DNA from 3 places in the Nocardia sp. NBC_01327 genome. Region 1 is predicted to be linked to each of the others. Evidence: riboswitches for the same ligand, from Rfam matches in the RefSeq annotation. Region 1 holds a riboswitch; each other region holds the start of a gene.
What was found. Region 1 has a riboswitch for cobalamin ahead of OG326_RS09335 (CbtB domain-containing protein). Riboswitches for the same ligand answer to the same signal wherever they lie in the genome.

Region 1 (7,174 bases):
GTCCAACTCGCGCACCGCGACTCCATTGGCCCACGCGGCCCACTCCGGTGAGTACGAGCCGCCGGCGCCGAAGACGGTCGAGCCGGGCAGGTACGGATGCGAAAGCGCCTGGGCGCGAGCATTGGCCACCGGCCGCCGGGTCACCGAGGCGGCGGCGACGGCCGCATTGTCGATGATCCGGTTGATGATCATCTCCTGCGTTTCCGCGGCGACCGCCACCGGATCCGCGGCAACCTCCGCGATACGCCAGGCGAGATGTTCTTCGCGGGGGAACTGCTCCGCGGAACGGTGCGTGCGAACGAGATGATTCTTCACTGCCGAGGACCTCCAGACATCGATTTCACCGGGTACTTTTCGCACGCTACACAGCATGAGAATTGAGGGATATACCCCGCAAATGCCTATTTTTGTGGAAGGCAATCGGTGAATTTGTAAAAGTTGTAAAAGTATGAAGTGCTAGATTTCGACCATGCAGAAGATGTACGCGGGCGGGAGGTTGCGCACGCTGCGGGAACAGCGGGGGCTCTCGCAATCGGCGATGGCCAAGCTGCTCGGGCTTTCGGTCAGTTACATCAATCAGCTCGAGCACGACCAGCGACCGCTGACGGTGCCGGTGCTGCTGCGGCTCAATTCAAGTTTCGATCTCGATATGGGTTTCTTCGCCGCCGATACCGATGCCCGGCTGATCGCGGACCTACAGGACGTCTTCGCCGAAGACGCCGAGGGCGCCGGAATCACCACCGCCGAGATCGACGATCTGGTGGCGCGCATCCCGGCTGCTGGGCGCATGCTGGTGGGACTGCATCGGCGGCTGCGCGGCGCGACGGAGCAACTCGAACGGGTATCGGCCGGAATCGACGGTGTCCCAGGCGATCCCACCGTCGCCATGCCCTACGAAGATGTGCGCGACTACTTCTACGATCGCCGCAATCATGTGCCCGCGCTCGATGCCGCCGCCGAAGAACTGTTCTCCCGCAGCGGGCTCACCCTCGGCGGACTCGATCTGCAATTGACCCTGCTGCTGCGCGAGCAGCACGGCATCGCGGTGGTGATCCGTACCGACGACCCGGACCATCCGGGCCCGAAGCGCCTCTACGATCCGCAGGCCCGCGTCCTGACCCTGGCCCGCCGGCTCACGCCGGGTCAGCGCGCCTTCCAATTGGCCACCCAGCTGGCCTTTCTCACACAGGGCCCGGCCATTGCCGATCTCATCGACGAGGCCGAGACCATGCCGGATCGCTCCCGCAGCCTGCTGCGCATCGGCCTGGCCAATTACTTCGCCGGTGCGCTCATCCTTCCGTACACCCAATTCTGGGATGCGGCAGAGACTTTGCGCTACGACATCGAACTGCTGGCCGCCAAGTTCGAGGTCGGCTTCGAAACGGTGTGTCATCGGCTCTCGAGCCTGCAGCGACCCGGGAAGCGCGGGGTGCCGTTCTTCTTCGTCCGCACCGATCGGGCCGGGAATATCTCGAAACGGCAGTCCGCCACCGCTTTCCACTTCTCCCGGGTCGGCGGCAGCTGCCCGCTGTGGGTGGTGCACGAGGCGTTCTCCACGCCGGGGCGCATTCGCAGGCAGATCGCCCGCATGCCCGACGGCCGCAACTACCTGTGGCTGGCCCGCACCACCGACGAGAACACGCCCGGCTTCCTCTCGCCGAAGCGCGACTTCGCCATCGGACTCGGTTGCGATCTGGCATACGCGCACAAGCTCGTCTACTCGCACAGCCTGCCGATCGACGACCCGCGCAGCGCGGTGCCGATCGGTGCGGGCTGCAAGGTCTGCGAGCGCACCGACTGCGCACAGCGGGCATTCCCGCAGCTGGGCCGACCGATTCGGGTGGACGACAACAGTTCCCTCAACATCCCGTACGTGCCCACCGCGGCGGGCTGATCCCGCGGCCGCCGCGCGATGGCGCGATCTCATCTGTTGGCACCCCGATTGACCAGCGCATCAGGGGTTTCGTATGGTGATGTGAGCGATGATTCGAGGAACCTGGTGCAAACCCAGGACGGTCGCGCCACTGTGAGCACTTCCCTTTCCGGACGTGCGAGTCAGACACTCGAAGAGCCGTGCAATACCAACGACCGGGGACGCGTACATCCCCGCAAGGTTCAGGAGAGTTTCATGGCTACGTCTTACGTCCCCCAATCCGGGGTGGAAACACTTTCGCTCCCCACGACGGCCATGTGGCTGGCGGGCACCACTTTGCTGGCGCTGCTCGCCTACTACTTCATCGGCATCGATCAGGGCGCTGTCTCGATCTTCGGCAGCGATATGCATGTGCACGAGTTCGTGCACGACGCTCGGCATTTCCTCGGCTTCCCCTGCCATTAATCAGGGAAGAGAGTCGACACAATGGAAAAGCGAATCATCTTCCGGGGCCTGCTCGTAGGGGCGCTCGGAGGTCTTCTGGCGTTCCTGTTCGCCCGCATCCTGGCTGAACCGGTCATCAGCCGCGCCATCGATTACGAGTCCGGCCGCGACGACGCCCAGATGGCCTTGGACAAGGCCGCGGGCAAACCGATGGCCGATATGGGCCCGGAGATCTTCAGCCGGGGCATCCAGTCCAATGTCGGTATCGGCTTCGGCATGATCCTGTTCGGCATCGCCATGGGCGCGCTGTTCGCGACCGCGTACTGCGTATGCGTCGGCCGGGTCGGCAAGCTCACCCCGCGCAATCTCGCGCTGGTGGTGGCCGGTGGCATGTTCCTGGTGTTCTACGGTGTCCCGTTCCTGAAGTACCCGGCCAATCCGCCGTCGATCGGGCATCCGGACACCATCAAGGAGCGCACGGGTCTGTACGTGGCAATGATCGTGATCACCGGCATTCTGCTGCTGGGCGCGATCTGGCTGGGTCGCAGACTGCAAGCGCGACTGGGCAACTGGAACGCGACGATCGTGGCCGGCGTGGCCTTCGCGGTGGTGGTCGGCATCGTGATCGCACTGCTGCCGTCGCTGGGTCATCTCTCGGCCAACAAGTCCGAGTTCGGTGATTTCACAACCGAGACGCCGCAGCCGCTGACCGATCCGTCCGGCAAGATCGTCTACCCCGGATTCCCGGCCGACGACCTGTTCCTGTTCCGGTTCTATTCCTTTGCCGCCCAGCTGATTCTGTGGACGGTCATCGGAGTCGGATTCGCCACCCTGGCGCCGCGCCTGTTCGGCCGCCAGACCAGTCCCGCACCGATCGTCGCGGCGGCTTCCCCGGCATGAGCGCGGTCACCCGGCTCACGCTGATCTCGCACGCCATGACCGAGGCCATGGCAGCGGCGCGATTCGCCGCTGACGAACCCCTCAGCGAGCTGGGCCTGCGCTCCGTGCAGAAAGCTGATCACAGCACCCTCCGGGCCGACCTGATCCAGGCCGGCCCGGAGGCCCGCACGGCCCAGACCGCCGCACAGCTGGGCCTGACCGCCGGCCCCGAACCCGCACTGCGCGACCTGGATTGCGGCGCCTGGACCGGTTCCGGCATGGGCGATATCGCCCCCGAACAGCTGATGGGCTGGCTGACCGATCCGGATCACCGCTCACACGACGGCGAATCGATCACCGCCCTCATCGAGCGCGTCCGCACGTGGATGGACACCCTCGCCCAAGACCCACAGCGCATTCTCGCGGTCACGCACCCCGCTGTCATACGTGCCACGATCCTGATCGCACTGTCCGCGCCCGCAACATCCTTCTGGCGCATCGATATCCCGCCACTGAGCGCCACCACCCTGCACCAGCGCGGCGGCGCATGGACATTGCGCGAGACCGCACTGCCCCTCTGACTACCGAGTGCTGCCCCGCTAATTACACGGAATCCGCAGCAGGTCAATGCGTTTGGACGGGCGTGGTGTTCGATGAAGGGGATATCGAACACCACGCCCGCATCGGAAAGGATAGCGGCAAAGGGCGATTCCGTCAGGTGCTGGTTTCGCTGGTTCGGATCGCGACCACGATCGGTGAGCGGTGATATGCGGTGGAAACTGCTACCAGCCAGGCGATTTCGCCCATGAAGGTGGGGCGGTCGGGGCGGCGGAAGGTCTCGCCGGCGTCTATCGGAGCTGACTCGCTCAGATAGGCGCGCAGGGCATGCGCGATGCGGGCGGCCTCTACTGCCGCCGCTCGCTCGCCGGCGGGGATATTCAGCTCGTCGGCGACTTGCTCTGCCCGAGCGGTGATTTCGGGGCTCAGATACGGCTGCAGGAGCAGGAGGGCATCGCGGATCTCGATGACCCGGCGGTACAGCCGATCGCGGGAGATTCCACGGGTATTCGGCACCACGCGCGTGACTTCGGGAGCGGCCGCGCACAGTGCCGACCAGAGCGGATACAGCCGGGGATAGGCGCGGGTGCGCTGGATGCCGGCCATCGCCTGCGGTAGCAGCGACGGGCACAGGTAGCCGAACAGCATGATGGCCGCGCCGATACTGGCGAAGGCGGGGGCGATGTCGATATTCAAGCGGCGGGCCGAGATTCCCGCCCATGCGGCCACCAGCGCGAGGGTTTTGCCGATGCTGTACCCGACCGCGATGACGGAGCCCACGGCCAGCAGGCGCAGTCCCCGGCGCAGCCATGGCTGCTCCCGCACATCAGGTAGCCAGCTGCGGCACAGCATGATGATGCGCAGCAGCGCGAGGGTGTACGCGCACAGGTAGAGGCAGAGGAACGCATCGACCATCGGTGTGGTCGCATAGTGATAGTCGAAGTCCGTCGCGTGGCTTTCGCCGTGAACCGGCGCCGCGAAGAACAGCACGGCCATCGTCGCGACCACTGCCAGATTCACCAGTATCACGTTGCGGCTGTTGATATGTGGGCTGGTGTCGGCGGATGCTTCGGGCACGATCAGATACGTCGTCCAGACGATCTGCGCCATGACCGCGGTGGTGATGGCCGAGTAGACGATCAGCGTCGCCAGATTGGGTATTCCGCTGACCCGCCCGATCCACTCGTAGGTTTGCGGCACCGCAGCCTCGAAACCTACTGCCGTACAGGCGATGGCGACAACAACGGCCCAGCGGGCCGTGGCTTGCGGATTGCGGGCGGCCAGTATGAGCCGCCAGAGGCAAACCCCGGCGGCCAGCGCTCCGACACTTCCGTAGACGAGGGCGAATTGCACGGCCGTCAGTCGATTCCGGGACCGAAGGTATCGAGCAGACTGCGAATATCGGCGGGCGCGTTATCGGGCAGTACCCATTCCGCGCGCGGCGTCCAGCGCGTGATGTGGTGTGCCATCAGCAGATCGGCGATGCGCTCGGCCTCCTGCTCCTCGCGCTCGGAGGAGCAGGTGCGGCCCAGCATGCGGCGCACCACGGCGGGATCGATATTCGGCGCGAGCAGCCGCAGGGCATCCTGACCGGTCACCGTGACCGGCTCGTGCCCGGCCAGCAGATGCCCGAACTCGTGGCAGACGATGTGATCCTGGTGCAGTTCACTGGTATTGCTCTGGTAGGCAAGGAAATCGATATCCCGCGTCACCAGCAGACCTCCGGAGAGTCCGGCCACCGGGAACGGTTCCGGGCGCAGCCGCAGGGGCCGCCCGCGCCGCCGGGCCAGGGTCTCCGCCAATTCGGTCACCGTGAATCGGCCGGGCAGTCCGAGCCCGCGCAGCTCACGCCGCAGCCGGCGATGATCCATCATCGGATGCTCATTCTCCGAGCCCTCCCAGACCGCGATCCGCATGGCTCACAAGTCTTCCCCGTAGTTCTCCGACTCGATGCGCCGCAGCACATCGAGCATGGCCGCGATGGTGTCGGCCCGCACCGTACCGTGGGCCAGCCCGTCGCGCAGCACCAGTTCGAGCGCCGCGCCTTCGGCTTTTCCCTTGAGCGCGTTGACCAATGCCAACTCGCGGCCGCGCGCCACGGCGAGCTCGGGATTGGTGAGCGGATCGAGACTGTCCAGGCCGAAGTACAGGCGCAGCGCCTCCAGCGTTTCGAACGATGGGTTCACCGTCTGCCCGGTCCGCAGCTTCCACAGATAGTTCGCCGAGAGACCGACGCCCGTGCTGCTGTGAATATCCTCGGCCAGTGCCCGGTGCGTGATCTCCACGTCACGGCCGTCCCTGGTCACGGGCGGATGCATACCGCCGATCAGACTGTTGAGAGCACTGGTGAACGGATGCTCTTGTGCGGCAACCATTCTAATCTTGTCTCCTGCAGTTGACAGTCGAGGTGAGCTCGATCATATACTCGTGCCTACTTCGTTATCGATCGCCGATATCGCTGCCTCCGAAGGGGAGGGCAGCGGTATCCGAGAGCGTTCAGGTGCGAAGTCCAGGATGGGGCGACCAAAGCTGCTCGCCCCATTCATCAGCTCACCTCCGCTCGCACCGGCAGTGTGAGCGGCCCGCGATGGCGGAAGCCCGATCGCCAGGGCACGTCCCGATCATCAATGGTCGCATGCAATTTCGGCCACCGGGTGTAGATCTGCACGAGCACGGACGCGAGCACCGGCCGCAGCAATCCGGCGCCGACACACGCGTGCGCGCCATGACCCAGTGCCACATGCGGATTGGGAGCGCGCCACACCTCCAATTCCGCCGGGTCGGAGAACCGCTCCGGATCGTGATTCGCCGACGCCAGGCACAGCAGCACCGTCTGCCCCGCCTCGATCGGCTGACCGCCGATCTGCAGATCGGTGACCGCGAACCGCGGCCCCGCCAGCACCTGCGGCGACAGGAAGCGCAGCAATTCATCGACCGGACCGGACCGATCGGGGGCCGACATCATCTCCGCGAGCTGGCCGGGCCTGCCGGAGAGGACGAGCACCGCCCCGGCGAGCACATCCATCAGCACCTCGTAGAAGACGAACAGCAGATAGAACAGCAATCCGGCGAGATCCCCGGAATCCCCTCCCCCACTGCCGATCTCGGCGCGCACCAGTCGGCCGAGCATCGTCTCCTCGCCGTCCCGCAGGCCGCGCGCGATGACAGCGGTGATGATCTGCTGCATTGCCGCCAGCGTATCCCGGGCCCGCGGCAGGGAATCCGGGCGCAGTGTGGCATTCGCCCACGCCGCCAACGCATCCCGCTCGGTATCGGGCAACCCCAGTAGTTCCGCGACAATCACGGCGGGCAGCGGCAGCGCGACGCGCTCGACAAAATCGAATTCGGTCACACCGTCGAGTTCGGCCAGGGTCTTCCCGACCAGCAGTGCGGCCCTTTCGGTCCATTCCCCGGCCAGTC
Region 2 (7,174 bases), 620 kb from region 1:
TGCCACGCCGACAGATAGGTGGCGAGCTGCCCGCCCGGGGTGTCGTGGGTGTGCACATGCACCGGCAGGTCGAATTCGCGCCGCAGCGCGGTCACCAGGGTCGCGGCGGCCGGTGCACGCAGCAGGCCCGCCATGTCCTTGATGCCGATGATGTGCGCCCCGGCCTCGACGATCTGCTCGGCGAGCTTGAGGTAGTAGTCGAGGGTGTAGAGGTTCTCGTTCGGGTTGGACAGATCGCCGGTGTAGCTCATGGCGACTTCCGCTACGGCAGTGCCGGTTTCGCACACCGCGTCGATCGCCGGGCGCATCTGATCGACATTGTTGAGCGCGTCGAAGATACGGAAGATATCGATGCCCGTTGCCGTCGCTTCGGAAACGAAAGCGCGCGTGACCTTTTCGGGGTAGGGCGTATAGCCGACGGTATTACGACCGCGCAGCAGCATCTGCAGGTTGATATTCGGCACGGCTTCACGCAGTACGGCCAACCGCTCCCACGGATCCTCGTACAGGAACCGCAACGCCACGTCATACGTTGCCCCACCCCAGCATTCGATAGACAGCAGCTCCGGCGTCAAACGCGCGACATGCCCCGCCACATCCAGCAGACCATTGGTCCGCACCCGGGTGGCCAGCAGCGACTGGTGCGCGTCACGGAAGGTGGTGTCGGTGACCGCCACACCGGGCTGCGCCCGCAGCGCCCGGGCGAAGCCCTCCGGCCCCAGTTCCAGCAGACGCTGCCGCGATCCGGCCGGCGGCGGCACGGTGGTGTCGATGGCGGGCAGCTTGTCGTGCGGGTACAGCTTCGTGGGCCGGGTCCCGTGCGGCTTGTTCACGGTGACGTCGGCGAGGTAGTTCAAGATCTTGGTGCCGCGGTCGGCCGAGCTCTTCAGCGTCAGCAGCTGCGGGCGCTCGTCGATGAACGAGGTGGTGACGCGTCCGGCCCGGAAGTCCGGATCGTCGAGCACCGCCAGCAGGAACGGAATATTGGTCGTGACGCCACGAATGCGGAACTCGGCCACCGACCGCCGGGCGCGGGCCATGGCGGTCTGGAAGTCGCGGCCGCGGCAGGTGAGCTTCACCAGCATAGAATCGAAGTACGCACCGACCTCCGCACCGACATTGGTACCGCCGTCGAGGCGCACACCCGCGCCGCCGGGACTGCGGTAACCGGTGATACGACCGGTGTCCGGGCGGAAGCCGTTGGCCGGATCCTCGGTGGTGATACGGCACTGCAGGGCCGCGCCCCGGATGACGATCGAATCCTGGCTCAACCCAAGATCTTCCAGGGTCTCCCCCGCCGCGATCCGCATCTGCGACTGCACCAGATCCACATCGGTGATCTCCTCGGTCACCGTGTGCTCCACCTGAATACGCGGATTCATCTCGATGAATACGTGATTGCCACGCTCATCCAGCAGGAACTCCACCGTCCCCGCGCAGGAATAGTTGATCTCCTTCGCGAATGCCACCGCATCCGCGCAAATCCGCTCCCGCAGTGCAGGATCCAGATTCGGCGCGGGCGCCATCTCGATCACCTTCTGATGCCGCCGCTGCAACGAACAATCCCGCTCGAACAGATGAATCACATTGCCCCGCTGATCAGCAAGAATCTGCACCTCGATATGACGAGGATTGATCACCGCCTGCTCCAGGAACACCGTCGCATCACCGAACGCCGACTCCGCCTCCCGCGCAGCGGCTTCGATGGCCTCACGCAACTGCGCCTTGTCCGCGACCCGGCGCATACCGCGCCCGCCACCACCGGCCACAGCCTTCACGAAGAGCGGGAAGTGCATGCTCTCGGCAGCGGCGACCAATTCGTCCACCTCCGAGGACGGCTCACTGGAGGCGAGCACCGGCAATCCGGCGGCCTTGGCGGCGGCGATCGCGCGCGCCTTGTTACCGGTCAGCTCGAGCACATGCGCCGACGGCCCGACGAAGGTGATGCCCTCCGCCGCACACGCTGCCGCCAGATCCGGGTTCTCGGAAAGAAATCCGTAGCCGGGGTAGATGGCGTCGGCGCCGGCGGACTTGGCCGCGCTGATGATCTCCGCAATGGACAGGTACGCGCGTACCGGATGTCCGGGCTCGCCGATCTGGTACGCCTCGTCGGCTTTCAAACGATGAACCGAGTTGCGGTCCTCGTACGGAAACACCGCGACGGTGCCGATGCCGAGTTCGTAGGCCGCGCGGAATGCGCGAATGGCGATCTCGCCGCGGTTGGCGACCAGGACTTTGGAGAACATTCGCCTAAGGTACCTGCCCCGGTATGCCCGGCGGGCATCGAAGCCGGGTTCGCAGCAATCTTCACAGTCACATACCGGGCGGTTGCGAATTTCTGTTCATCACCTGGACACATGCACTCCTGTGAGGTCCACGCATTGCGGCCGCCGGGGTTCGCCGACTTGCTAAGTCGAGTCGGTGAAGAGCCGCCGGTACGGACCGGCCGGCATACCCGTCGGTAGGGGCGAAGCGCTGCCCCGCGCCGGGCCGACCGGCGGAGCCGATATGCTCGTATTGCAATCGGTTCGCTCGGTGCGTGCGTTGGAGGCCTCCGCCTATCGCACCGCGCGTCGAAGCTTCCGCACTCGACCTCGAATGCGGATGTGAGAGGGAAGCTGGTGAGAATCCAGCACTGTCCCGCAGCGGTATGCAGGAACGACCGCCGTCACAAGCACTGGGTTCATACCTGGGAAGCGACGGCCACTAGGTCGGCCGAGAGGCCGGTGCCTGCGAGTCCGAAGACCTGCCGAATGCGCCGGGTACGCCGTACCCGGCGGTCTCCGCCTCGTGGACTGGGTGGACGGACCGGTGCTTCCCGCACGCCGTATCGACGTCGCGCCCGGGGACTCCTGCGTTCGTGCTCACCTGTGGCGTCGACCAGTGGCATTGGAACATTTGGAGCACAGCCGTGACCAACAATTCCCCTTTCACCGCAACAGTTCTCGGCCTCCCCCGGATCGGGCCCAACCGTGAACTCAAGCGCGCGACCGAGTCCTACTGGGCGGGACGCAGCGGTGCCGACGAACTGCACGCGGTCGCCGCGCAGCTGCGCCGCGCCCAGCTCACCGAGCTCGTCGCGGCCGGACTGGATTCGATTCCGGTCGGCACCTTCTCCTACTACGACCAGATCCTGGACACCGCGGCCATGTTCGGCGCGCTGCCACCGCGGGTCACCGGTATCGCCGATCCGCTGGACCGCTATTTCGCGGCGGCGCGCGGCAATGATTCGGTCGAACCCCTGGAAATGACCAAGTGGTTCGACACCAACTACCACTACCTGGTGCCGGAGCTGGGCGCACACACCGAATTCACGCTGAACGCCGAGAAGATCCTCGCCGAGCTGCGCGAGGCCCTGGAGCTCGGCGTCCCCGCCCGTCCGGTCGTGATCGGCCCGGTCACCTTCCTGAAGCTGGCCAAGGACGCCGAGGGTGATCCGCTGCGGCGCATCGACGCCCTGCTGCCGCTGTACATCGACCTGCTGGGTCAGCTCGCCGCGGCGGGTGCGCAGTGGGTGCAGCTCGACGAGCCGGTGCTGGTCACCGATCTGACCGAGGCCGAGCTCACCGTCGTGGGCCGGGTGTACGAGGAACTGTCGGCGCTCGCCGAGCGGCCCGCGCTGCTGGTGGCCACCTATTTCGGCCGCCCGGGCGCGGCCCTGCCGGTGCTGGCGGCGACCGGGATCGAGGGCATCACCCTGGATCTCACCGCCGGGGCCACCGTCGATGCCATTGCGGCGATCCCGGCACTCGCGGGCAAGCTGATCGTGGCCGGTGTGGTGGACGGCCGCAATGTGTGGCGCACCGATGCCGATCGCGCGCTCGCCGTGCTGGGCACACTGCTCGGCAGCACCGGCGCACTGGTGGTATCGACCTCCTGCTCACTGCTGCATGTGCCGTATTCGCTTGCGGCGGAGACCGATATCGATGCGGCGCTGCGCTCGTGGCTCGCCTTCGGCGCGGAGAAGGTCGCCGAGGTGCGCCTGCTGGCCACCGCACTGCACGAGGGCACCGAGGCGGTGGCCGATGAATTGGCCGCTGCCCGTGCGGCTCACGCGGCCCGCGCCACCGATCCCCGGCTGCGCAATGACACCGTGCGTGCCCGCCTCAGCGCACTCGGCGAGTCCGCCACCCACCGCGCCCCGGCCGCGGATCGCCGTGTGCTGCAACAGGAACGGCTGCAGCTGCCGCTGCTGCCGACCACCACGATCGGCTCCTACCCGCAGACGACCGCGATCCGCAAGGACCGCGCGGCCTTCACCAAGGGCGCGATCACGGCCGAGCAGTACCGCGATCGCATGCGTGCCGAGATCGCCGATGTCATAGCGCTGCAGGAGAAGCTGGGCCTGGACGTGCTGGTGCACGGCGAGCCCGAGCGCAATGACATGGTGCAGTACTTCGCCGAGCAGCTGACCGGCTTCCATGCCACCGCACATGCCTGGGTGCAGTCCTACGGCAGCCGCTGCGTGCGCCCGCCGATCCTGTACGGCGATGTGACACGGCCGAATCCGATGACGGTCGAGTGGATCGCCTACGCACAGTCGCTCACCGATAAGCCGGTCAAGGGCATGCTGACCGGTCCGGTCACCATTCTCGCGTGGTCGTTCGTGCGCGACGACCAGCCGATCGAGGACACCGCCCGCCAGGTGGCGCTCGCGATTCGGGACGAGACGGTCGATCTGCAGGCCGCGGGCATCCGCGTCATCCAGGTCGACGAGCCCGCCCTGCGCGAGCTGCTCCCGCTGCGGGCCGATGCCAAGCAGCAGTACCTGGCCTGGGCGGTCGACGCCTTCCGGCTCGCGACCTCCGGCGTCTCGGATGCCACCCAGATCCACACGCATCTCTGCTATTCCGAGTTCGGTGAGGTCATCGGCGCCATCGCCGCCCTCGACGCCGACGTCACCTCCATCGAGGCCGCGCGCTCGCATATGGAGGTCCTCGACGATCTCACTGCGGCGGGCTTCTCACTGGGCGTCGGCCCGGGTGTCTACGACATCCACTCCCCGCGCGTCCCGGAGGTCGAGGAGATCACCACCTCCCTGCGTGAGGCGCTGAAAGCGGTTCCCGCCGAACGTCTCTGGGTCAATCCGGACTGCGGCCTGAAGACCCGCGGCCAGGCCGAGGTCGAGGCCTCGCTGCGCAATCTGGTCGAAGCGGCCCGCGCGGTGCGCTGATTCGCCCCCTAGCCCGACCCACGCAAAGCGCCCGCAGTCAGCCGACTGCGGGCGCTTTTCGCCGCGGGCACACCGTACTGACCTGGGATGTCGGCGAAGGGCCGACAAGATCGGCGAGAACGGTCCAGTATGGATGCGCTTGCTGTCTCGGGTGTTTCCGAACCGGTCGGGTTCTTGTCGCCGAGGCGTGGTCGGTGGCGGACGAGGGGAATCATGACGACGGTACCGAGGACAAAACTCACTGCGGATCAACGTAATTCGTTCATCGCCGCCCAGCTCGGCTGGACCATGGACGCCTTCGACTACTTCATCGTGATCTTCGTCTACGCCGATATCGCCACGAGTTTCGGCAAGTCCAAGGGTGAGGTCGCGTTCATCACCACCGCGACGCTGATCATGCGCCCGGTGGGGGCGCTGCTGTTCGGATTGTGGGCCGACCGGATCGGGCGGCGCGTTCCGCTCATGGTGAACGTCGCCGTGTACTCGGTGGTCGGATTCCTCTGCGCGTTCGCGCCGAACTTCACCGTGCTGGTGATTCTGCGCATGCTCTACGGGATCGGCATGGGCGGTGAGTGGGGTCTCGGCGCGGCGCTGGCGATGGAGAAGATTCCGGCCGAGCGGCGCGGGTTCTTCTCCGGATTGCTCCAGGAGGGCTACTCGTTCGGGTACCTGCTGGCCTCGCTCGCCTCACTGCTGGTGTCGAATTGGCTCGGCCTGTCGTGGCGCTGGCTGTTCGCGCTGTCGATCATTCCCGCGCTCATCATCCTGCTTCTGCGTACCCGGGTGCGCGAATCGGAGGTGTGGGAGGCCGCGCAGGAGAAGCTCCGCGTCACCACGACCTCGTTCCGCGACATCCTGACCAACCCGGTCATCGTGCGCCGCTTCCTGTATCTGGTGCTGCTGATGACGGCGTTCAACTGGATGAGCCACGGTACGCAGGACGTCTATCCGACATTCCTGTCGGCCACCCAGCACGGCGGTGCGGGACTCTCCACCGTCACCGCCAAATGGATCGCGGTGATCTACAACATCGGCGCGATCATCGGCGGCCTGGTCTTCGGCACGCTTTCGCAGCGGTACGGCCGCCGCTACACGATCATCTTCTGCGCCCTGCTCGGATTGCCGATCGTGCCGCTGTGGGCGTATTCGCACACCGCGGCCATGCTGTGCCTCGGCTCATTCCTGATGCAGCTCATGGTGCAGGGCGCGTGGGGCGTCATCCCCGCACATCTCACCGAGATGTCCCCCGATGCGATCCGCGGCTTCTACCCCGGCGTCACCTACCAGCTCGGCAACCTGCTCGCCTCGCTGAACCTCCCCATCCAGGAGCGCCTGGCCGAATCACACGGCTACCCCTTCGCCCTCGCCGCGACCATCATCCCGGTTCTCATCGCCGTCATCGTCCTCACCTCGATAGGCAAGGAGGCCAAGGGCATCCGGTTCGGCGCCGCCCCCGAGGACGGCCGGGCGCCCGCGGGTTGATCGGCACAGCCGTGGTTCCGCGCTAGGTCTGCGACTGGTTCTTGCTGTTGACGCCGTCGCCGATGCGGCGGGCGGCGGTGGCCAGTTCGGCGAGGTAGCGGCGGCGTTCCTCGCGGGTGACATCCATTCGGAGCGGGCCGATCTGGAGTTCCATGACCGCACGCCCGCCACCGTCGAACACCGGTGCGCTCAGGTAGCTGATCGGCAGCGGGATCTCCTCGTCGAGGGTCTCCTGGTCGTAGGCGCTGCCGATAATGGTGCCGAGCTGGGCCAGCACGCGGCCGCGCAGATCCTTGCTCGCCGGATGATCGGCGAGGTGATCGGCGACCTCGGAGAGCACCCGGACGGTGGGCATACTGTCGGGTTCCAGCCGCCAGGCGCAGTAGCCGGTGGTGCGCAGGGTGGACAGCACGTCGCGGTATTCCTCACGGCGTTCGGGTCCGCGGGTCTGCAGCCAATCCTGTTGGCGCGCAGCGCTGGAGTGCGCGATGATGGCCGCGCCCGCGGGCGCCCGCAGCG
Region 3 (7,174 bases), 4.3 Mb from region 1:
CAGGGCGTAGGGCAGATTCAGGAAGCGGGCTTGCGTGACCGCCCGCAGATTTTGGATACCGGGCTTGGACCGCAGCAGATCCACCTTCTGCTGGAAGGACTGCGGGGGATAGTCGACGAAGACGATGGCGTCCGGATCGGCCGCGACAAGACGCTCCCAGGAGACGGCGGTCCAGGTGTCGGCAACATCGTCGAGGGCATTGCGAGCGCCGGCCGAATCCAGAATCGCCTGGGGCGCACCGTATTTGCCACTGGAGAAGACGGTGTCGGAGGCGCTGTCGAAGAGGAAGACGGTGGGACGGTGTTCCGGTTGCGGCGCCGCGCGCAGGGCGGTGAGGCGCCGATCGAGATCTGCGGTGAGTTCGGTGGCGCGATCGGTGCGGCCGGTGATCGCGCCGAGATCGGTGAGGTCGGTGTGCAGGGCGGTCCAGGCATCGGTGATGCCGCGTTCGCCGTCGGGACGGCGGCAGCTCTCGGTGAGCACATAGGGGGCGACACCGGCGGCGCGCAGGGAATCAGGGGTGAGATTGGCGGCCTCGGAGTAGCCGTAGTTCCACCCGGCGACCATGACATCGGGCCGCTGCGCGAGCACCGTCTCGCGCGACGGATAGTCGGGCGCAACGGAATTGAGCGTGTCCACGGCATCGCCGTAGTGGCGGCGCAGCGTATCGGCATCACGCTTCAGACTCGATACCGCGACCACCTGATCCTGTGCGCCCAGTGCCAGCACCGTGGAGATCAGATTGCCGTCATTGACGAACATGCGCTGCGCGGGCGACGGGAATGCCGCGTCCACACCGCAATTGCGGACGGTCAGATTGCCGGTCGCGGTGTGCGGAGTGCTGCAGGCCGCCAGCGCGCCCGCCAGTGCCGTGGCCGCGACGATCCGGGAGAGTTGTTTCACGACTGTGCCTTTCGCGCGCTGATCAGCAGATGTGGTCGACCGGTATCCGGATGCGGAACCCGAATGGCATGCACACCGAACACGGTGTCGAGAACCTCGGTCCGCAAAGCGATATCGGGCGGTTCGAGCGGATGCGCCCGGCCCTCGTGCAGCACCAGCACCCGATCGCAGTGCTGATCGGCCAGCGCCAGATCATGCAGGCTGGTGACCACCGTGCGATCCAATCCCCGTGCCAATTCCAGCAATTGCAGCTGATGGGTGACGTCGAGATGATTGGTCGGCTCATCGAGCAGCAGCAGCGGCGTCTCCTGCGCCAGCGCCCGCGCCAGCAGCACCCGCTGCCGCTCACCCCCGGACAGCCTGCTCACCGCCCGCCCCGCGAACCCCGCCAAATCCACACTCCGCAAGGCATCTTCGATGGTCTGCCGCTCCTCGGGACCGCCCCCACCCCACGGCGGCAGATACGGCGTCCGCCCGAGCGCCACCAATTCCCCGACCAGCAAATCCTCCGACGCCGACTGATCCTGCGCCACGAACCCCACCCGCCGAGCCCGCTCCCGGGCCGAAAGCCGGTGCAGCTCCCGCCCCTCCACCACAACCTGCCCCCGCACCGGCTTCACCAGCCCGGCAAGCGTCCGCAACAGCGTCGTCTTCCCACTCCCATTGGGCCCGACAATCCCCACCGTCTCCCCGGCTCGAACCGCAAACCCCACCCCCTCCAACACATTCCGCCGCCCAGCCGCACACCCCAACTCCCGCACCACCAACGCATACTCATCGGCTGGCGTGCTTCCGTCGGCTGGCGTGCCTTCGTCGGCTGGCGTGCTCCTGCCTGCGAGCATCCCCCCGTTATCCCGGCGCGCTTGTGGCCGGGATCCAAACCTGCTGCCGCTCAGCCGATCCCGGTGGATCCCGGCCACAGGCATGCCGGGATGTCGGGGTGCGGCTCCCGCATCGCCGTTGTCTGCCAGGGATCCAGTTGTCGCCCCTGCCTTTACCGCGGCGTCCTTTACCGCAGCGTCCTTTACCGCGGCGTCGTGGCCTTTCGTGGCGGCAGCGTCGTCGACTCCCGCCGCCGCGGTGATGTCCTCCGAAACCGGCTCCGACCCAGTGCCGTTGTCGGTCATGCCGCACCGAATCGGTAACGGCGACGGCCCATGAGGATGAGGAAGGCCGGTGCGCCGATCAGGCCCGTGAGGACGCCGACCGGGATTTCGGTGGGGCGCACCAGGACCCGGGTGGCGGCGTCCGCGACCACCAGGAAGAACGCACCGCAGAGGGCGGCGGCGGGGAGGAGTGCGCGGTGGCGGGGGCCGACCAGCAGGCGCGCGGCGTGGGGGACCACCAGGCCGACGAAGCCGATGCCGCCGGAGACGGCCACCAGCACGCCGACGAGCACCGCCAGCAGGACGAAGAGCGCGATTCGCAGCTCGCGCACGGGAACTCCCACCGAGGCGGCGGCATCCGCGCCCAGATTGAGCGCGTCCAGCCAATTGGCGGCGATCAGCAGCGCCAGCAGGCTCGCTCCGACCACGCAGGCGGGCAACAGGATTCGCGTCCAATCCGCCCCTGAGAGACTGCCCAGCAGCCAGAACAGCACCGATTGTGCGGCGGCCGGCTCACTGCTGCGGAAGATGAGATAACTGCTGAGCGCCGCGAAGGCGGAGCCCAGCACAGTCCCGGTGAGCACCAATCGCAGTGGAGTTAGCCCGCCCTGCGCCATGGCGATCAGGAATACCGCTGCGGCGGCGACCAGCGCCCCCGCCAGCGCCCCGGTCGACAGCGCCCACATCCCCGCTCCCGCGAACATCCCCGAGGTGATGACCGCCGCCGCACCGACCCCGGCCCCGGAGGAGACGCCCAGCAGATACGGATCGGCCAGCGGGTTGCGCACAAGTGTCTGCATAGCCGCCCCCGCCACCGCGAGCCCCGCACCGACAATGGCCGCGAGCACCGTCCGCGGCACCCGCAACTGCCACACAATCGTGTCCAGCCCCAGATCCTCGGGCGCGAGCCCACCGATCCGCCGCCGCACTACCTCGACGACCGAAGACACCGGAATGTTCTCGGCCCCGAACCCGGTCGCGATCACCATGGCGACCACCAGCAGCACCCCCAGCAGGGGCAGAGCGATCGAAAGCCGCGCACGACTCATCGCTGAAACTCCATCGGCAACCCGCGGCCTCTCCAGAGAACTCCGTGGCAGGGGAGGTCTGACTCGCATCCGAACAGGTCCGGACACTCACAGTGGCGCGACCGCTCCGGACTCACACCGGATTCCCACACCTGCCGACAACAACAGCCCCGAACCCTACCCCGCCGCCCGATAAGTCCGATTTGCTACCCAATCGCCACCCCCGAACCACGAGCGCCCCCGTCGACAACACATCTCTGGCCGCACAACGCTTGCACACGCTGTGAGATCCAGAGACGCGCTGTGAGATCCAAAGACGTGCTGTTCGGCCAGAGACGTGCTGTTCGGCCAGAGGCGCGCTGTTCGGCCAGAGGCGCGCTGTTCGGCCAGAGGCGCGCTGTTCGGTACGAAGCAGCGCTGCCCCGCGGTGCTCTCTTCGGCGGCGCAGCCTATGTCGGAGGCAAACAGATAGTGCTGGCGTTGTTCGGTGCGGCCGCGTGCTGTTCGATCCGAAGACGTGTTTTCCGATGCGCCGTGAGGCGGTTGGCTCTGGGTGGGCTGGTTTGGCGCCCATTCGGATCAGTCCGTGGATGTACCGACAGCACCGGATTTGTCGCAGCCGAACAGCTCTGGTGAGAGCTGTTCTGTATGAGGGCGGTGATGGAGCCGGTCAGCGGACTCGGGTGCCGAGGAGGTGGCGGACGCCGCTGATGAAGAGTTGCAGGCCGAAGTCGAAGCGGGCGGTGGCGTCGGGGCTGTCGTAGAGGGGGGAGGATTCTTCGGCGAGGGCGCCTACGGAGTCCATTTGCATGCGGGATTGCTCGTCAACCGTCTGGCCGAGGACGTAGTAGAGCAGGGTGTAGGCGGCGAGGTCGGCTTCCTCGCGGGTCATGCCGGCGCGAATCGCCGCCCCTGCCAGGCGTTCCCGGCCCTTGCTGGTGGTGAGCCTGGAAGCGTATGTGGCCGAGACCAATTCGGCGCCGTCGCGGTAGGCGAGCAGGCAGGAGCGGAGGCGGTGCGCCAATTCGGTGATCTGGCCGGACCATTCGCCGGATTCGACAGGTTCGTCCATGGGCGCCAGCACGCGGTCGGCGACGGCGCCGAGCAGCGCCTGCTTGTTCGGGAAGTGCCAGTACAGCGCGCCGGGCTGCACATGCAGGGAACTCGCGAGCCGCCGCATGGTCAGATCGGCGAGTCCGTACTGATCGAGGATGGCGATGGCCCCGTCGACCACGTCCGTGCGGTGCAGTTGCACTGAGATTCCGACCCCTTCGTGTTCCGGCTCACGTTCCGGACTGCTAGCCTACCCTGAACACCGTTCAAGTTGCTCGGCCACACCGGCCGGATGAAGGGATTCGCGCGCATGACCCAGGCAGCCGTCAGGACCGAAGCCGCAAGCGCGGCAGGGGAAGACATTCTGACGATCGCGCGCGAGCAGGTGCTCGAGCGCGGCGTCGCACTCAATCAGGAGCAGACCCTCGAGGTATTGCGCCTCGGCGACGATCGGCTCGAGGAGCTGCTCGCTCTCGCCCACGACGTGCGCATGAAGTGGTGCGGCCCCGAGGTCGAGGTCGAGGGCATCATCTCCCTCAAGACCGGCGGCTGCCCCGAGGACTGCCACTTCTGTTCGCAGTCCGGCCTTTTCCAGTCGCCGGTGCGCGCCGCCTGGCTCGATATCCCGAGCCTGGTCGAGGCCGCCAAGCAGACCGCCAAATCCGGCGCCACCGAATTCTGCATCGTCGCCGCCGTGCGCGGCCCGGATGCCCGGCTCATGGCGCAGGTCGCCGCGGGCGTCGAGGCCATTCGCAACGAAGTCGACATCCAGGTCGCCTGCTCGCTCGGCATGCTCAACCAGGAGCAGGTCGATCAGCTCGCCGCCATGGGCGTGCACCGCTACAACCACAACCTCGAGACCGCCAAGTCGCACTTCCCGAACGTGGTCACCACGCACTCCTACGAGGAGCGCTGGGACACCCTGCGCATGGTGCGTGAGGCCGGTATGGAGGTCTGCTCCGGCGGCATCCTCGGCATGGGCGAATCCCTGGAGCAGCGTGCCGAATTCGCCGTCCAGCTCGCCGAATTGGAGCCGGACGAGGTCCCGCTGAACTTCCTCAACCCGCGCCCCGGCACCCCCTTCGGCGACCTCGAGGTGCTGCCCGCCTCCGACGCGCTGCGCGCCGTCGCGGCCTTCCGCCTCGCCCTGCCGCGCACCATCCTGCGCTTCGCGGGCGGTCGTGAGATCACCCTCGGCGATCTCGGCGCCAAGCAGGGCATCCTCGGCGGCATCAATGCCGTCATCGTCGGCAATTACCTGACCACCCTGGGCCGACCCGCCGAGGCCGATATCGATCTGCTCGGCGAGCTCAAGATGCCGATCAAGGCGCTCAACGAATCCTTCTGAGCGCAGCGGGCCATCGGAAGCCGGTACCGTACATACAGGTACCGGCGCAGCTCGTCGAGGCTGCACTTCACAGAAGCTGAGCACTGAGGTGGTCGTGGATATAGAGGAGCGCTACAACCCCTTCACGGGCAAGCGGGTGGTGCCGGGTCTGGAAGACGCCGTCCCCGCCGCTGCCGCCCTGGGTTTGGAGCCGCCGCGGTTCTGTGAGAACTGCGGCCGCCGCATGGTCGTGCAGGTGAGCCCGGACGGGTGGTGGGCCAAGTGCTCGCGCCACGGCGTGCTCGACTCCAGCAGCCTGGAACACCGCTAGTGGCAACCACATTCACCGCTGCCGAGCAGCCCGGAGTGCGCGTCGGATTTCTGATGCGCGAGGCCCGCGCGGCAGCGGTGGTCTTCGCCGCCATCGCGGCGGCGAGCGCGCTCGCGGGCGTGATCTGGGGTTTTCTGGCGCCCGCCGAACAATTGCTGGTGATCGATCCCGACCGCGGCGCCGCGCTGACGGGGGAGAGCACCCACCGTTTCGACGCGGTCGCCGTCTTCGTGCTCATCGGAGTGGTGACGGGGGTGCTCACCGCGGCCGCCGCCTGGCGCTGGCGCCGGGCCCGCGGACCGGTGCTGCTGCTCGGACTGCTTGCCGGTTCGGCGCTGGGGTCCTCGGTCATGCGCTGGGTCGGCGAGGCCGTGGCGCAGCAGCGGCATACCCGGCCGCCGCATCCCGCCGTGCACACCATCGTGGAGTTCGCGCCCACGGTCGAGGGCTGGTCCGCCCTGCTGGTCCAACCCCTGGTCGCAGGGCTGGTCGTGCTGATTCTGGCCGCGCTGAGCACCACCGACGATCTGGGCACCGGACACTATCTGCCGTTCCGCGGGAACCCGCCGCAGCCGCCCGCCTTCGCGCCCGGCCAGTTCGGCTCCGACATCACCTACGGGCCCTACGGCGGCACCCAGCCCTACGGCCCGCGTGATCCGGTGGTGCCGTTCGAATCCTCCGACTCCGTCCCGGAGACCGATCGCACGCAGTGAAAATCGCTGGAGCTTCCCCGCGATTCTCCCTACCCTGAGGCATCGAGTTCACGACACCGCAGGGGGATCGGCCATGAAAGCCGCTTCGCACGCCGATCGTGCCCCGCAGGCTCCCGAAGCGCCGGCGGAACGACCGGATCTCAGCGCCTGGCGCCAGCGCCACGCACTACGGCAATCCAATGCCGCACAACCGATTCCGAGTGCGCGCACCTACCGTCGCACCGCCAAGCATCGCAAGCGGGAGTGGTAGCTCCACGCATCTGTGCGACCTCTCGGCTCGGCCGTAGTGCTGGGGGAGTGGCAGCGCCCGCACGCGGTGCGACAGGTCAGCTCGGCGGCCGCAGTGCCGCGAATTCATCGGTGACCCGGATCTCGGACTCGGCGAAACGGTAGACCGCCGCCGGTCGACCGCCCGCGCGACCGGGAGAGGTTGTCGCGCCCGTCGGCGTGATCACACCCCGGCGGGTAAGCACCCGTTGCAGATTCGTGGTGTCCACCTCGTATCCCAGTGCCGCGCAATAGGTTTCCCGCAGTGTCGACATGGTGAACCGCTCCGGCGCCAGGGCGAACGCGATATTCGTATAGGACATCTTCGCCGCCAGTCGATTTCGCGCGTGTTCGACAATGCCGCCGTGGTCGAAGGACATGTCCGGCAGTGCCGACACCGGATGCCACCGGGTGTCCGGCGGCAGTACCGGTTCGGCGGTGAGCGG

Region 2: linked by a shared signal. The riboswitch ahead of metE (5-methyltetrahydropteroyltriglutamate--homocysteine S-methyltransferase) and the one ahead of OG326_RS09335 (CbtB domain-containing protein) in region 1 are both predicted to bind cobalamin.
Region 3: linked by a shared signal. The riboswitch ahead of OG326_RS32225 (FecCD family ABC transporter permease) and the one ahead of OG326_RS09335 (CbtB domain-containing protein) in region 1 are both predicted to bind cobalamin.

The regions. Positions count from the first base shown of each region.
Region 1 is NZ_CP108383.1:2,141,635-2,148,808, reverse strand. Features, by position in the region: gene prpD (2-methylcitrate dehydratase PrpD) at 1-315, opposite strand, end outside; gene OG326_RS09340 (short-chain fatty acyl-CoA regulator family protein) at 470-1,894, shown strand; cobalamin riboswitch at 1,952-2,090, shown strand; gene OG326_RS09335 (CbtB domain-containing protein) at 2,129-2,338, shown strand; gene OG326_RS09330 (CbtA family protein) at 2,360-3,217, shown strand; gene OG326_RS09325 (histidine phosphatase family protein) at 3,214-3,777, shown strand; gene OG326_RS09320 (MAB_1171c family putative transporter) at 3,911-5,107, opposite strand; gene OG326_RS09315 (hypothetical protein) at 5,113-5,670, opposite strand; gene OG326_RS09310 (hypothetical protein) at 5,674-6,129, opposite strand; gene OG326_RS09305 (cytochrome P450) at 6,300-7,174, opposite strand, start outside.
Region 2 is NZ_CP108383.1:2,765,079-2,772,252, reverse strand. Features, by position in the region: gene OG326_RS12185 (pyruvate carboxylase) at 1-2,246, opposite strand, end outside; cobalamin riboswitch at 2,573-2,768, shown strand; gene metE (5-methyltetrahydropteroyltriglutamate--homocysteine S-methyltransferase) at 2,912-5,173, shown strand; gene OG326_RS12175 (MFS transporter) at 5,387-6,655, shown strand; gene OG326_RS12170 (helix-turn-helix domain-containing protein) at 6,678-7,174, opposite strand, start outside.
Region 3 is NZ_CP108383.1:6,965,468-6,972,641, reverse strand. Features, by position in the region: gene OG326_RS32235 (ABC transporter substrate-binding protein) at 1-903, opposite strand, end outside; gene OG326_RS32230 (ABC transporter ATP-binding protein) at 900-1,616, opposite strand; gene OG326_RS32225 (FecCD family ABC transporter permease) at 2,027-3,058, opposite strand; cobalamin riboswitch at 3,093-3,232, opposite strand; gene OG326_RS32220 (TetR/AcrR family transcriptional regulator C-terminal domain-containing protein) at 3,708-4,292, opposite strand; gene bioB (biotin synthase BioB) at 4,401-5,438, shown strand; gene bsaP (biotin synthase auxiliary protein BsaP) at 5,533-5,748, shown strand; gene OG326_RS32205 (DUF2567 domain-containing protein) at 5,748-6,461, shown strand; gene OG326_RS32200 (hypothetical protein) at 6,535-6,711, shown strand; gene OG326_RS32195 (NUDIX hydrolase) at 6,788-7,174, opposite strand, start outside.